4 regions of the Thioalkalivibrio sp. AKL10 genome follow, and region 2 is predicted to be linked to each of the others. Evidence: predicted binding sites of a transcription regulator. Region 2 holds the regulator's gene; each other region holds the start of a gene.
What was found. Region 2 encodes sigma-54, which starts transcription at its own class of promoters, with help from an activator protein. Its sites were predicted from a motif close to TGGCANGNTNCNTGCTT; they were not measured.
Positions count from the first base shown of each region.

Region 1 (3,759 bases), 410 kb from region 2:
TAGGTGGACTGCTCCACCTCGTTCTGGTGGTAGACGTCGCCGTAGGTGATCGCGCGGCCGTCCGGGCCGTTGGTCCAGACCAGGTCGTAGACGCTCTCCACACCCTGCAAGTACATCGCCAGGCGCTCGAGGCCGTAGGTGATCTCGCCGGAGACCGGGTGGCAGTCGAGCCCGCCCACCTGCTGGAAGTAGGTGAACTGGGTCACCTCCATGCCGTTGAGCCAGACCTCCCAGCCCAGCCCCCAGGCGCCCAGCGTCGGGGATTCCCAGTTGTCCTCGACGAAGCGCACATCGTGGGTCAGGGTGTCGAACCCGAGCGCCTCCAGCGAGCCCAGGTAGAGTGCCTGGATGTCCGGCGGCGAGGGTTTCAGCAGGACCTGGAACTGGTAGTAGTGCTGCAGACGGTTGGGGTTGTCGCCGTAGCGCCCGTCGGTCGGGCGGCGGCTCGGCTGCACATAGGCCGCGCGCCACGGCTCCGGCCCGATGGAGCGCAGGAAGGTCGCCGGATGGAAAGTCCCCGCGCCCATCTCCATGTCGTAGGGCTGCAGGACCACGCAGCCATGATCGTTCCAGTAGTCCTGCAGGCGGCGGATCAGGTCCTGGAAGGTCGGACTGCTGGGCGGGGTGCGTTCTTGCGACATGCGGGATCCCGGGTCAGGGCAAAGCCGACAGTATATCGGCCCGGCTTCGGCCACGGCCACCGCTCGCGTTGGCGCGGGCGTTTTGCATGCAGCCAAAGCGCGCCCATACTGGGGCCCTGATTCTGTTCGGGAGAGTGGCCCTGAGCGACCCCCTCGCCAATTCCGGACCTTCGGTCACGCCGGAGAGCGGCCAGCGCTATCGTGATACCCGCCGGGTCACGTTGGTGGGCGCGGCCGTGAACAGCTTCCTCGCCGTGGCGCAGCTCGTCAGTGGCTGGCTGCTGAACTCGCAGGCCCTGGTGGCGGACGGCGTGCATACCCTGTCGGACCTGATCACCGACGGGGTGGTGCTGTTCGCGGCAAGCAAGGCCGCCGCCTCCCCCGATCAGGAACACCCCTACGGTCACGCGCGGATCGAGACCCTGGCCACGGTGATCGTCGGGGTCTTTCTGGCGCTCGCAGGTCTGGCGATTGCCTGGGCTGCCGGCAACCGCCTGGTCGAGCCCGAGGCCATGACCGGCCCCGCAAACATGGCGATCGCCTTTGCCCTGCTGACCCTGGTGGCCAAGGAAGGCCTGTATCAGTACACCCACCGGGTGGCAAAGCGCCTGAAGTCGCGGATGCTGGATGCCAACGCCTGGCATCACCGCACGGATGCGATCTCGTCGCTGTTCGTGCTGGCCGGGGTGGCCGCTGCGGTGGCCGGGTTCCCGTGGGCGGATGCCCTGGCAGCGCTAATCGTCGCGCTGTTCATCCTGCATATCGCCGGGCGGCTGATCGTGCGCAGCGCGGCGGAGCTGATCGACACGGCACTGGAGCCGGAGAAGGTCGAGCGCATCCACCGCACGATCATGGATGTGCCCGGGGTGAAGGATGCGCACATGCTGCGCACCCGCCGCCACGGCAGCGAAGTCGTCGTGGACGTGCATATCCAGGTCGCGCCGATGATCTCGGTCTCCGAGGGCCATCGGATCGCCGATGCGGTGTTCCACGCGGTGACCGATGCACATGACCGGGTGAACGACATCACCGTGCACGTGGACCCGGAAAACGACGCGGAACAGGCCCGGAGTTCCATGCTGCCGCTGCGCCCGACGCTGGTGGAGGCGCTGCGCGAGGCCTGGGCGGACGCCCCGGAGCTGGATGCGGTGGAGCACCTGTCGCTGCATTATCTCGGCGGTCGGGTACACGTGACGCTGACCCTGCGCCTTGACGGGGCAGCCGCGCCGGCAGACCTCGAGGCCCGCACCCAGGCCCTGGCCGACCGACTGCACCGCCATCCCGGGGTAGGCGACATGCTGGGCGAGGTCACGCTACTCTATCGACCCTGCACTCATTAGGTGCGGGCCACCACGATGCGCACGAAAGTTGTGCAGACAAGGCACCAGATTGGTGCATCCAGGATGCGGCGGGGCGCCCCGGGTGCCCGTTTTTCGCGCGCCCGGGCCAAACAGGACCGGATGGCATGATGCCTGCATAATGAACCGCGACGCCGCGCAAGCGCCCGACGGGCCGGCCGGCCACCTTTGAAGACTCAAGTAAAGACCAAGGAGATCCCCATGTCCGCAGCCGACGTGCTGAACCAGATCAAGGAAAAGGAAGTTCGCTTCATCGACTTCCGTTTTACCGACTCCAAGGGCAAGGAACAGCATGTGACCGTGCCGGCCCACGACATCGACGAAGAGACCTTCGAGGAAGGCAAGATGTTCGACGGCTCGTCGATCGCCGGCTGGAAGGGAATCAACGAGTCCGACATGATCCTGATGCCGGACGCCGAGTCCGCGGTCCTCGATCCGTTTTTCGAAGACATGACCATGAACATCCGCTGCGACGTGGTCGAACCGGCCACCATGCAGGGCTACGACCGCTGCCCGCGCTCCCTGGCGCGCCGCGCCGAGGCCTACCTGCAGAGCACCGGCATCGCCGACACCGCGCTGTTCGGCCCGGAGAACGAGTTCTTCATCTTTGACGACGTGAAGTGGGGCAGCACCCTGTCCGGCTCCTACTGCCGCGTGGATTCCCAGGAGGCCTCCTGGAACTCCGAGCGCGTCTACGAGGACGGCAACATCGGTCACCGCCCGGGCGTGAAGGGCGGCTACTTCCCGGTCCCGCCGGTCGACAGCCTGCACGACATCCGCTCCACCATGTGCGAAGTGATGACCGAGATGGGCCTCGAGACCGAGGTGCACCACCACGAGGTGGCGACCGCCGGCCAGTGCGAGATTGGCGTGGGTCCCGCGACCCTGACGCAGAAGGCCGACGAGGTGCAGATCCTGAAGTACGTGATCCAGAACGTGGCCCACGTCCACGGCAAGACCGCGACCTTCATGCCCAAGCCCATCGTCGGTGACAACGGCTCCGGCATGCACGTGCACCAGTCGCTGTCCAAGGACGGCAAGAACCTGTTCTCCGGTGACCTGTACGGCGGCCTGTCCGAGACCGCGCTGTACTACATCGGCGGGATCATCAAGCACGCCCGCTCGCTGAATGCCTTCACCAACCCGTCCACCAACAGCTACAAGCGTCTGGTGCCGGGCTTCGAGGCACCGGTCATGCTGGCCTACTCCGCCCGCAACCGCTCCGCCTCGCTGCGTATCCCGTTCGTCATGAACCCGAAGGGCCGTCGCGTCGAGCTGCGCTTCCCGGACTCCACCGCCAACCCGTATCTCGCCTTCGCGGCGATGCTGATGGCCGGCCTGGACGGCATCCAGAACAAGATCCACCCGGGCGACGCGATGGACAAGAACCTCTACGACCTGCCGCCGGAAGAAGAGAAGGGCATTCCGCAGGTCTGCCATTCGCTGGACCAGGCGCTGGAAGCCCTGAACCAGGATCGCGAATACCTGACCCAGGGTGGCGTGTTCACCGACGACATGATCGATGCCTACATCGACCTGAAGATGGAAGACGTCACGCAGATGCGCATGACCACCCATCCGATCGAGTTCGACATGTACTACAGCCTGTAAGGCAGCCGCTTCCGGCCCTTCAGGGCCGCGAAGCCATCAGCCGCCCCCGGCCCCTGGCCGCGGGCGGCTTTTTTGTGCCGGTCGCGCGCGATCCGTGCGCGGCCGGCAACGGATGAGGGCGCTCACCCCCGTCGAGCCCCCGACCGGCG
Region 1 is NZ_KB907142.1:739,307-743,065, forward strand. It holds gene glyQ (glycine--tRNA ligase subunit alpha) at 1-641, opposite strand, end outside; gene G333_RS0103540 (cation diffusion facilitator family transporter) at 728-1,981, shown strand; gene glnA (glutamate--ammonia ligase) at 2,201-3,610, shown strand.
Region 1: a site for sigma-54 is predicted at 2,103-2,119, ahead of glnA (glutamate--ammonia ligase). Genes of this name have one in related genera too.

Region 2 (3,759 bases):
TCGCGGCTGGCGGCGGGTTCCACGGGCTTAGTCCTCGCTGAAGCGGCGCACGAGTTCCTGTTCCAGGGCCGCCGCGTCCCCGGCCCGGCGCAGCGCTCCGATGGTGTCTGGCTGAGACAGGCCGCGGGCGAGCTGGGCCAGCAGGTCGAGATGGTCGCCGGTGGCGGCCTCCGGGACCAGCAGTGCGATCAGGATATCGACCGGCTCGTGATCCATGGCGTCGAAGTCGACGCCCTTTTCCAGGCGCAGCACGGCCACGCGCGGCGCCTCGAGATCGGCCAGGCGGCCATGGGGAATCGCAACCCCATGGCCGAGACCGGTGGATCCGAGTTTTTCGCGCGCGGACAAGGCCTCGAAGATCGCGTTGCTCCCCGGTCCCGTGCCGTCACCTCCGCCGGCGAGGAGGTCCGCCAGGGCCTCCAGGGCCCGTTTCTGGCTGGAGCACTCGGGTTGCAGGCCAATGCGCTCGGAGGTGATCAACTCGGCAATCGTCATGGATCAGGAGGCCTGCTCGCGGTTGCGCTGGGCACCTTCGGCGCGGTGGTGGTCCTTGACCTTTTCCTTGTGCTTGATCAGTTGACGGTCGACTTTGTCGATCAGCGCGTCGATCGCGGCATACATGTCCTCGTGAGAGGCCTCGGCGTGGATGTGATTGCCGCTGACCTGGAGATTGGCTTCGGCCTGGTTGTGCTGATTCCGGGTCTTCTCGTGGGTCAGCACGACGTGGACGTCGATGACCTTGTCGAAGTGGCGCTCCAGCTTCGCGAACTTCTCGTTGACGTAGTCGCGCAGGGCGTCGGTGATGTCCACGTGGTGGCCGGTCAGGTTGATCTGCATGGTCAGGACTCCTTGGTTACTTGCTGCCGGTGGGCATCGAGGCCATCTGCCGGCGTTCGCTGGATGAAGGGATGTGCATCGCCTCGCGGTACTTGGCTACGGTGCGGCGCGCTACGTTGATGCCCCGGTCCGACAGGACCTGGGCGAGCCGGGCATCGCTGAGCGGCTTGTTCGGGGGTTCGTCGCCAATCAATTCGCGAATCATGGCACGGATGGCGGTGGCGGAACACTCGCCGCCATCGTTCGTGCCGACATGGCTGGAGAAGAAATACTTGAACTCGAAGACCCCGCGCGGGGTGTGCATGTATTTCTGCGTGGTAACCCGCGAGATGGTCGATTCGTGCATCTCCAGGGTCTCGGCAATGTCGCGCAGGATCAATGGCTGCATCGCGACGTCGCCATGCTCGAGAAAGCCCTGCTGGCGGTGGACGATCGCCTCGGCGACCCGCAGCAGGGTGTCGTTGCGGCTGTGCAGGCTCTTCAGGAACCAGCGTGCCTCCTGCAGCTGATCGCGCATAAAGGCGCTGTCGCGGGCATCCGAGACCTGGCGCACCATGCCGGCGTAGAGGTCGTTGATGCGGATACGCGGTGCGATCTCCGGATTCAGCTCCACGCGCCAGCCCTCGGCGCTATGGCGCACGTAGACATCCGGGACCACGTATTCCGAGGTGGCGGAGCTGATCTGTGCGCCGGGGCGCGGGTTCAGGGTGCGGATCAGGTCCAGTGCGCGGGCCAGTTCGTCCGGGTCGCGTACGCCGGACTGGCGCTGCAGGGCCTTGTAGTCGCGCTTGCCCAGGCTGTCCATGCCGTGTTCCAGGATCGCCCGTGCGGCCTCGCGGGCCGGGGCGTCCGGGGCCAGTTCGCGTAGCTGGATCTCCAGGCACTCCCGCAGGTCGCGCGCGCCGACCCCCAGCGGGTCGCACTGCTGAATCCAGTGGAGCACTGCCTCGACCTCGTCGACGCCGACGGTTTCATCCTCGCCTCGGCTGATGGTCTCGGCCAGGGTTTCCAGGTCACCCTCGAGATAGCCGTCGGGGCTGATGGCGTCGATCAGGGCTGCCCCGATGCGCTGGTCGCGGGGTGTCAGATGGCTCAGATGCAGCTGCCACAGCAGGTGATCCTGCAGGCCCTCACCGTCGTCGTCGCTGGTGTTTTCCAGCGGGTCGCGGTCATCCACGCCCTTGTTGGGCGTCGGGGCCGGCTCGTAGATGTCGTCCCAGCGGCTGTCGGTCGTCAGTTCCTCGGGGATCACGTCGTCGCTGGTAGTGGTGGCCTCCATGCGATCGCCTTCCACCAGCTCGCCGTCCTGGTTCAGGCGCTCGGTGTCGGCCTCGGCATCTTCGTCCTCGACCTGTTCGAGCATGGGGTTGCTCTCCAGCGCCTGTTGGATCTCCACCTGGAGCTCGAGCGTGGACAGCTGCAACAGGCGGATCGCCTGCTGCAGTTGCGGGGTCATGGTCAGCGTCTGACCCAGCTGCAGATTCAGGCCGGGTTTCAGCATCGGGTATGCGGGGCGAGGGTTGGCATTGATGGAATCTTAAAGCCTGCCTTGTGGTTTGTGCACCGACCGGGCCGCATATGGGGCGCTTTCACAGGCGGAAGTTCTCGCCGAGATAGACCCGGCGCACCTGGGGATCGGCCAGCAGCTCGTCCGGTGTACCGGCGGCGAGCAGGCGTCCCTCGCTCAGAATATAGGCCCTGTGGCAGATGCCGAGGGTCTCGCGCACGTTGTGATCGGAGATCAGTACGCCGATGCCGCGCTGGGCGAGATGCCGAATCACGTCCTGGATGTCGCCCACCGAGATCGGATCCACCCCGGCGAAGGGCTCGTCCAGACAGATGAAGCGCGGATCCCCGGCCAGGGCGCGGGCGATCTCGGCGCGGCGGCGTTCGCCGCCGGACAGCGCGATGCCCGGGCTGTGGCGCACGGTCTCGAGCTGGAACTCCTCGATCAGCGCATCGCCAATGCGCCGGCGCTCGTGGCGATCGAGTCCGGGGCGCAGCTCGAGCACGGCCTGCAGGTTGTCCCACACGCTCAGGCGGCGAAAGATCGAGGCCTCCTGCGGCAGGTAGCCGAGGCCGGCGCGCGCGCGCACGTGGATGGGCGCGCGGGTGATATCGCGTTCGCCCAGGGTGATGCGCCCGGCATTGGGGCGGATCAGCCCGACCAGGCTGTAGAAGCAGGTGGTCTTGCCGGCTCCGTTCGGGCCCAGCAGGCCGACCACCTCGCCGGGCGCGAGGTCGACGTCCACCTGGTCCAGCACCGTGCGCTGGCCGTAGCGCTTGGTCAGCTCGCGTCCGATCAGGCGGTCGTTGGTTTGTGCCCGTGTGGCGGATGGGCTGGGGGCTGTGGCGTTCATTCGTCGTCGCGCGGCTGGATGGTGATGCGCACGCGCTCGCTGTCGCCTTCGCCGCGTTCGGCCTCGATCACGTCGGTCGTCAGGTCATAGGTGATGCGTTTGCCGCGCGCCTCTTCGCTGGCGGTAACCACATGGGCCTGGTCGGTGAGGATCATGCGGTCCTCGTTCAGCAGGTAGTCGATGCGCAGCGCTGTGGCTATGCGCATCTCCCCGGTTTCCGGATCGGGTGATTCCAGGCGTGCCGGCTCGCCGTGGGCCTCCATTTCGTAGGGGCGGCGATCGCGGGTGCGCACGTAGACCTTGTCGGCCTCCAGGGTCATGTCGCCGCGGATCACGATCACGTCGCCGGTGTAGGTCCCCAGCCCCTGGCGTTCGTCCATCTCCGCGCGGTCGGCAGTGATCTCCACCGGCAGCGCCGGGCCCGAGCCCTGCTGGGCGAACGCGGGCGTGGCCAGCAGGGCGAGCAGCAGAAACGCCGCCACGCGGGCACCCGATTGGCCCGGACGGTGGCGAAGGCTATGGGGATTCGGGGTCATGCGCGGGATCCTCCTCGCTCGTCTCG
Region 2 is NZ_KB907142.1:327,248-331,006, reverse strand. It holds gene G333_RS0101615 (PTS sugar transporter subunit IIA) at 28-495, opposite strand; gene hpf (ribosome hibernation-promoting factor, HPF/YfiA family) at 499-837, opposite strand; gene G333_RS0101605 (RNA polymerase factor sigma-54) at 854-2,338, opposite strand; gene lptB (LPS export ABC transporter ATP-binding protein) at 2,427-3,197, opposite strand; gene lptA (lipopolysaccharide transport periplasmic protein LptA) at 3,194-3,733, opposite strand; gene lptC (LPS export ABC transporter periplasmic protein LptC) at 3,714-3,759, opposite strand, start outside.

Region 3 (3,759 bases), on a different contig from region 2:
CGGCGACCCGGATGCCGCGATCTACCGCATCCTCGGGATGATGTCCCAGCTACTGGGACTCAACCGCGGCCGCGTCCTGTTGCCGGATCCGAACAGCGGCCAACTGCGCATCCGCCACGCCTACGGCCTGACCGATGCCGAGCGCGACCGCGGCAGCTACAGCCTCGGCGAGGGTGTCACCGGGCGCGTCATGAAGACCGGCCAGATCGCCCTGATCCAGGACATCGACAACGAGCCCGAATACCTCGCGCGCGCCATTGACCGTTCCACCCTGCCGCAGGAGACCGTCGCCTACATCGCCGTGCCCATCGTCCAGGACGAACACGCCATCGGCGTGCTGGGCGTGCACCGGCTGCGACGCCGCTCGCGCCAGTTCCAGGACGACCTGAACCTGCTGCGGGTGATCGCGAGCATGATCGGCCAGGTCCTGCGCATCCACCAGCTGATCGCCGAGCGCACCGCCGAGCTGGTCTCGGAGAACCGCTACCTCAAGAGCGCCCTGGATACCCAGGGCGGGCAGTACGGCATCCTCGGCGAGAGTCCGGCCCTGCGCCATGTCCTCAAGCAGGTCCACCGCATTGCGGATACCCAGGCCACCGTCCTGATCACCGGGGCCTCCGGGACTGGCAAGGAGAAGATCGCGCGCATGGTCCACCGGATCAGCCAGCGCAATGCAAAGCCGTTCATCTCCATCAACTGCGCCGCCATCCCGGCCGACCTGCTGGAATCCGAACTGTTTGGCCACGAAAAGGGGGCCTTCACCGGCGCGTCCAGCGCCAAGACCGGCAAGATCGCCCTGGCCGACGGCGGCACGCTGTTTCTGGACGAGATCGGCGACATGCCGGAGGCGTTGCAGTCGAAGATCCTGCGTGTACTGCAGGAACGGGTGGTCCAGCCCATTGGCGGCAACCGCGATCTCCCGGTGGACGTACGCATCATCGCCGCAACCCACCAGAACCTGCAGGCCGCGGTGAACGCCGGGAACTTCCGGCTCGACCTGTTCTACCGCCTGAACGTGATCCCGCTGCACATGCCGGCCCTGCGCGACCGCGCCAGCGACATCCGCCTGCTCACCCGCCACTTCCTCGACCGCTACACCCACCTGCACGGCTGGAACGTGGTCGTCGACGAGGGCGTGCTGGAACGCCTGGAGGCCTTCGACTGGCCCGGCAACATCCGCCAGCTGGAGAACGTGCTGGAGCGCGCCGTGCTGCTGTCCACGGATGGCCGCATCGGCACGCCGCTGATCGACGAGATCCTGCACGAGGAATCCCGCATCAGCCCGTTCGAGGGCGAGCGGCACGGCCTCCGCGACGAGCATGCACCGGCACCATCGCGGCACAACGAGCCCCGAACCCTGCCCTCTTCCGGCGCGCCCTGCACCAGCGCGGTGCGCCCATATCAGCGCGTGCACGCCACCGAGGCGGAGCGCCTGAAGCGCGCGATCGAGCAAACCGGGGGCAACAAGACCCGCGCCGCGATGGACCTGGGCCTGACCCCGAGGCAATTGCGCTATCGCCTGAAAAAGCTCGGCATAGAAACCACTTAGGCCCACCGCTCAGACACCAGCGGACCTTTTGTCCCCTTCGTCGACAATGTCGACCAATGGTCCGATCTCCCGGCACTCGCGCGCCGCCCTGGCGGCCCATTCCCCACGCTTGGCATGGCACCTGCAATGACCCTCGACATGCGCGGCAACGATGCCCGCATCGATTCGACCCACGAGGAGAGCCGACCATGCCGACCAAGAGTCTTCACGATCCCTTCGACGCCAACGCCGACCTGCGCCACGGCTCCAGCTGCCGCCACGGGCACACCGGCCCGGGCAGCTGCAGCTGCTTCGACACCGCGTCCCCGGACCTGGAAGAGAAACTGGAACGACGCGCCACCCATGAGCCCGTACAGGCCGATGCCCACGCCACCGGCGAGGACCTGAGCGACGAGGCCATGGTCGATCGCGCAGTGGAGAGCGCGATCGTGCGCGGCATGTTCGGCCACAACGAGATCAACCGCCGCCGCTTCCTGCAGATGATCGGGGGCGGCACGGTGGCCGCGGCCCTGGGCTCCATCCTGCCGCTGGACAAGGTCAAGGCCGCGATCAAGGACGGCGGGCCGCTGGAAAAGACCAAGCTGCGCGTCGGTTTCGTCCCGATCACCTGCGCCACGCCGATCATCATGGCCCACCCCATGGGCTTCTACGAGCGCCACGGCCTGGATGTCGACGTGATCAAGACCGCCGGCTGGGCGGTGGCCCGCGACATGTCGCTGTCCGGTGAGTACGACGCCTCGCACATGCTCTCGCCAATGCCGCTGTCGATGACCCTGGGCTCCGGCTCCTCGCGCGAGCACTACATCATGCCGGCGGTGGAGAACATCAACGGCCAGGCCATCACACTGCACAACAAGCACAAGGACAAGCGCGATCCCAAGGACTGGAAGGGATTCACCTTCGCCGTGCCCTTCGAGTACTCCATGCACAACTTCCTGCTGCGCTACCTGGTGGCCGAGCACGGGCTGGATCCCGATCGCGACATCAGCATCCGCGTCGTGCCGCCGCCGGAGATGGTCGCCAACCTGCGTGCCGAGAACGTCGACGGCTACCTCGCCCCCGACCCCTTCAATCAGCGCGCAGTCTGGGACGGCATCGGCTTCATTCACATGCTGACCAAGGACATCTGGGACGGCCACCCGTGCTGCGCCTTCGCCTGCTCCGCGGCGTGGGCCGACGAGCATCCGAACACCTTCGGTGCCCTGTTCCGCTCGCTGATCGAGGCCACGCAGTACAGCTCGGACATCAACAACCGGGCCGAGATTGCCGAGGCCATCTCCCCGCGTGCCTATCTCAATCAGCCACAGTCCGTGGTGGAGCAGGTGCTCACCGGTCGCTACGCCGACGGCCTGGGCAACGTGCAGAACGATCCGCACCGGATCGACTTCGACCCTTTCCCCTGGCACTCGATGGCGACCTGGATCCTCACCCAGATGAAGCGCTGGGGCTATGTGGATCGCGACTTCGACTACAACCGCCTGGCGGAAGACGTCTTCCTCGCCAGCGAGTGCGCCGAGGTCATGACCGAGCTGGGCTACGAAGCGCCGAGCGACACCTACAAGAACTTCGAGATCATGGGGAAGGTGTTCGACTACACCGACCCGGAAGGTTATCTCGACAGCTTCGCAATCCGCAGGAGCTAAGCCATGTTGAGCAATCTCAACTTCCGGGCGACCGTTCTCTCGCTGGTGATGCTCGTGGTCTTCCTGGGCGTGTGGCAGCTGGCCACCGCCCCGGAGGTCCTCGCGCCGCAGCAGGGCGAGCTGAGCGAATACGAACAACTGATGGGGGGCGGGACCGATCGCAGTTCCAGCAGCGGCATCCCGGCCCCCACCCAGGTGTTCAGCCACGCCTTCAGCGAACTGAGCAACCCGTTCTACGACGCGGGCCCGAACGACAAGGGCATCGGGATCCAGCTGGCCTACTCGATTTACCGGGTCCTGCTGGGCTTTGCCCTGGCCGCGCTGATCGCCATCCCGCTCGGCTTCGTGATCGGCATGTCGCCGCTGCTGAACAAGGCGTTCGATCCGTACATCCAGATCCTCAAGCCGATCTCGCCCCTGGCCTGGATGCCGCTCGCCCTGTTCGTGATCCGCGACTCGAACATGTCGGCGATCTTCGTGATCTTCATCTGCTCGATCTGGCCGATGCTGGTGAACACCGCCTACGGCGTGGCCTCGGTGCGCAATGACTGGCTGAACGTAGCCAAG
Region 3 is NZ_KB907143.1:248,186-251,944, reverse strand. It holds gene G333_RS0106950 (sigma-54-dependent Fis family transcriptional regulator) at 1-1,549, shown strand, start outside; gene G333_RS0106945 (CmpA/NrtA family ABC transporter substrate-binding protein) at 1,738-3,192, shown strand; gene ntrB (nitrate ABC transporter permease) at 3,196-3,759, shown strand, end outside.
Region 3: a site for sigma-54 is predicted at 1,660-1,676, ahead of G333_RS0106945 (CmpA/NrtA family ABC transporter substrate-binding protein). Genes of this name have one in related genera too.

Region 4 (3,759 bases), 670 kb from region 2:
TCGGAGGTCATCATGATCGCCCGCGGCGATCTGGGTGTGGAGATCGGTGACGCCGAGCTCCCGGGGGTGCAGAAGACCCTGATCACGCGCGCGCGCAGCCTCAATCGTCTGGTCATCACCGCGACCCAGATGATGGAGACCATGATCCAGAACCCCATCCCGACCCGCGCCGAGGTGTTCGACGTGGCCAACGCGGTGCTGGACGGCACGGATGCGGTGATGCTCTCCGGCGAGACCGCGACCGGGCGTTATCCTGCGCGCGTGGTCACCAGCATGGACCGGATCTGCGAGGCCGCCGAGCGCCAGCGCGCCGCACGTCAGTCGGACCATCGCATGGATTCGACCTTCGGCCGGGTCGACGAGGCCATCGCGATGGCCACCATGTATACCGCCAACCATCTCGATGTCTCCGCGATCGCCGCGCTGACCGAGTCCGGTTCCACGGCGCTGTGGATGTCGCGCATCAGCTCGGGCATCCCGATCTACGCGCTCACCCAGCACGAATCCACCAGCCGCCGCATGACGCTTTATCGCGGCGTCTATCCGGTGACCCTGAAGCCGATCCCCGAGAGCCACGAAAGCGTGAACCGTGAGGCGGTGAACTTGCTCAAGGCCGAGGGCGTCGTGCAGGATGGCGAGTTGGTCATCATTACCAAGGGCGACCTGCAGGGCGAGCATGGCGGCACCAACGCCATGAAGATCGTGCGCGTCGGCGAACTGGCCTGAACCGCGCACCGCCCGCAGTCGCCAACCAGATTAATCGACTTTTTCACTACCTCAGTCCGAATTCCGTAAGGAGGAATCCATGGCTCTAATCTCACTTCGCCAGCTTCTGGACCATGCCGCCGAACATGGCTATGGCATGCCGGCGTACAACGCCAACAACATGGAACAGGTCCATTCGATCATGGAAGCGGCCGCTGCGGTCGACTCCCCGGTGATCATTCAGGCCTCCGCCGGTGCCCGCAAGTACGCCGGCGAGCCCTTCCTGCGCCACAACATCATCGCCGCCATCGAGCAGTACCCGGACATCCCGGTTGTGCTGCACCAGGATCACGGCTCCGAGCCGGCAGTCTGCCTGCGCTCCATCCAGTCCGGCTTCAGCTCGGTGATGATGGACGGCTCCCTGATGCCTGACATGAAGACCCCGGCCTCGTACGACTACAACCGTGACGTGACCGCCAAGGTCTCCGAGATCGCTCACGCCTGTGGCGTGTCCGTGGAAGGCGAGCTGGGTTGCCTGGGCTCCCTGGAAACCGGCATGGCCGGCGAGGAAGACGGTTCCGGCGCCGAGGGCCAGCTGTCCCACGACCAGCTGCTGACCGACCCGGACGAGGCCGCCGACTTCGTGAAGAACACCAAGTGCGACGCCCTGGCGATCGCCATCGGTACCTCCCACGGCGCCTACAAGTTCACCCGTCCGCCGACCGGTGACATCCTGGCCATCCAGCGCGTGAAGGAGATCCACGCCCGCATCCCGGATACCCATCTGGTCATGCACGGCTCCTCCTCCGTTCCGCAGGAGTGGCTGCAGATCATCAACAAGTACGGCGGCGACATGGGCGAGACCTACGGCGTGCCGGTCGAAGAGATCCAGGAAGGCATCAAGCACGGCGTGCGCAAGGTCAACATCGACACCGACCTGCGCATGGCCTCCACCGGTGCGGTGCGCAAGTTCCTGGCCGAGAACCCGAAGGAATTCGATCCGCGCAAGTTCCTGAAGGCCTCGACTGCCGCGATGAAGGACCTCTGCCAGGCCCGTTACGAGGCCTTCGGTTGCGCCGGCATGGCGTCCAAAATCAAGCCGATCTCCCTGGACGACATGGTCAAGCGCTACCTGTCCGGCGAGCTGGATCCCAAGGTCAACTGATCCTGCGGATTGCAGCACGAAAAAGGGGGCTTCGGCCCCCTTTTTTTGTGCCATGATGAATGTATTCGTTAGGGAGACGCCGACGCATTCGCGCGGCCGCGTCTCCCTTGGCCTTTCTGGAGGTTTCCACGATGCAACGACTGATCCTTTTCTGCCTGACGACGCTGGTGTTTGCCACCATGGTGGGGAGCGCTCACGCGAACCCGTTCAGCCGCGAGATCGATCCGCAGGACATCATCGATCGCGCCCAGGCGACGGTGGAGAACATGGCGACCCACCCCGAGTACGAGTCCCTTAAAGAGGACCTGCGCGACGCCCGCGGCGTAGTGATCTTCCCGCGCGTGGCTCGCGGGGCCTTCCTGATCGGAGGCTCCGGCGGCATCGGCGTGTTCCTGGCCTGGGACGACGAGCGCGGCGATTATTCGCCGGTGGCGTTCTACTCCCTCGGTTCGGTCAGTTTCGGCATGCAGTTCGGTGGTGATGCCGCCGAGGTGGTGATGGTCGCGCGCACCCAGGATGCGGTGGACTCGATGTTCGGATCCGCCATCCGCCTGGGGGGCGATGCCTCGGTGGCTGCCGGTCCGGTGGGTGCGGGCCGGAGTGCCACCCCGACGGCCGACTTCCTGTCCTACTCGCGGGCGCGGGGTGCCTACCTGGGCATGAGTTTGTCCGGCTCGCGCATGACGGTGCGCGACGACTTCAATGAGGCGTACTACGGCGAGTCCCAGCGCCCGGTGCATATCATCGAGACCCGCCGCGTCGACCGCGAGGGAACCCGTGCCCTGCGCGAGACCCTGGCCGGGTTCCGGGTTGACGAAGAGGAAGCCCCTGCGGCCTCCGAGTCCCGCGGTCAGGAGCGCGAGTCCTCCGGCGGCGTGCGCCCGGACAACTTCGAGGTGGAGAGCTTCTGAGCCAGCGCCGCGCGGGTGATGCCTTCCGCTGACTCGATGATCGGGGCGCTCGTGCGTGAACGCAGCGCGGCGGCATTGTCGAGGCGCGGGTCGGCATCCACCCGGCGCCGGTTCAGTACGATCCCGGCCAGTTGCAGGCCGCGTCGTTCCAGGGCCTCCAGGGTCAGCAGGCAGGTGTTCAGTGTGCCCAGCCGGTCCTCCGCCACCAGCAGGACCGGTAGCCCGAGGGCCGCGGCGAGGTCCGCGTTCAGGCCATCCGCGCAGAGCGGCGAGTAGAAGCCCCCCGCACCCTCCACCAGCCGCGGGCCCGTGCCGTCGGCTGCGCAGGCCGCGGCCAGCTCCGCGATCGTCAGGCGCACGCCCTGGTTCGCGGCGGCCTGGTCCGGGGCGATGGCATCGGGGAAGCGCCAGGGCGTGACCTGCTCGATGGCGGCGTCCGGAAAGCCCGCCGCGTGGGTCAGGTTCATCCCGTCCTCGGGCCGCAGCCCATCCGGGCCCGGCGGGCAGCCGGATTCCACCGGCTTGCGCGGTTGTGGCCGCAGCCCACGATCCCGCCAGAGTTCCAGCAGCGCGCAGCTGACGAAGGTCTTGCCGACGCCGGTGTCGGTGCCGGTGACGAACAGGCCCTGCGGGGACGCTCCTGTCTGTGTCGGGCTCATGCGTCGCGGGTCAGGCGCTCCAGGGCCTCGCGATAGCGCGCCGCGGTCTGTGCCACCACTTCCGTGGGCAGCTCGGGGCCGGGCGGCTGCTTGTCCCAGTCCAGGGTCTCCAGGTAGTCGCGTACGTATTGCTTGTCGAAGGACTCGGGGCTGGTGCCTGGCGCGTAGCGGTCGGCGGGCCAGAAGCGCGAGGAGTCCGGGGTCAGGACCTCGTCGATCAGATGCAGGGTGCCGGCGGCATCGACGCCGAACTCGAACTTGGTGTCGGCGATGATGATGCCGCGCTCGGCCGCGTAGTCGCGCGCCATCGCGTAGATCG
Region 4 is NZ_KB907142.1:997,417-1,001,175, forward strand. It holds gene pyk (pyruvate kinase) at 1-726, shown strand, start outside; gene fba (class II fructose-bisphosphate aldolase) at 806-1,870, shown strand; gene G333_RS0104780 (lipid-binding SYLF domain-containing protein) at 2,002-2,781, shown strand; gene bioD (dethiobiotin synthase) at 2,721-3,440, opposite strand; gene G333_RS0104790 (phosphoribosylaminoimidazolesuccinocarboxamide synthase) at 3,437-3,759, opposite strand, start outside.
Region 4: a site for sigma-54 is predicted at 1,919-1,935, ahead of G333_RS0104780 (lipid-binding SYLF domain-containing protein). Genes of this name have one in related genera too.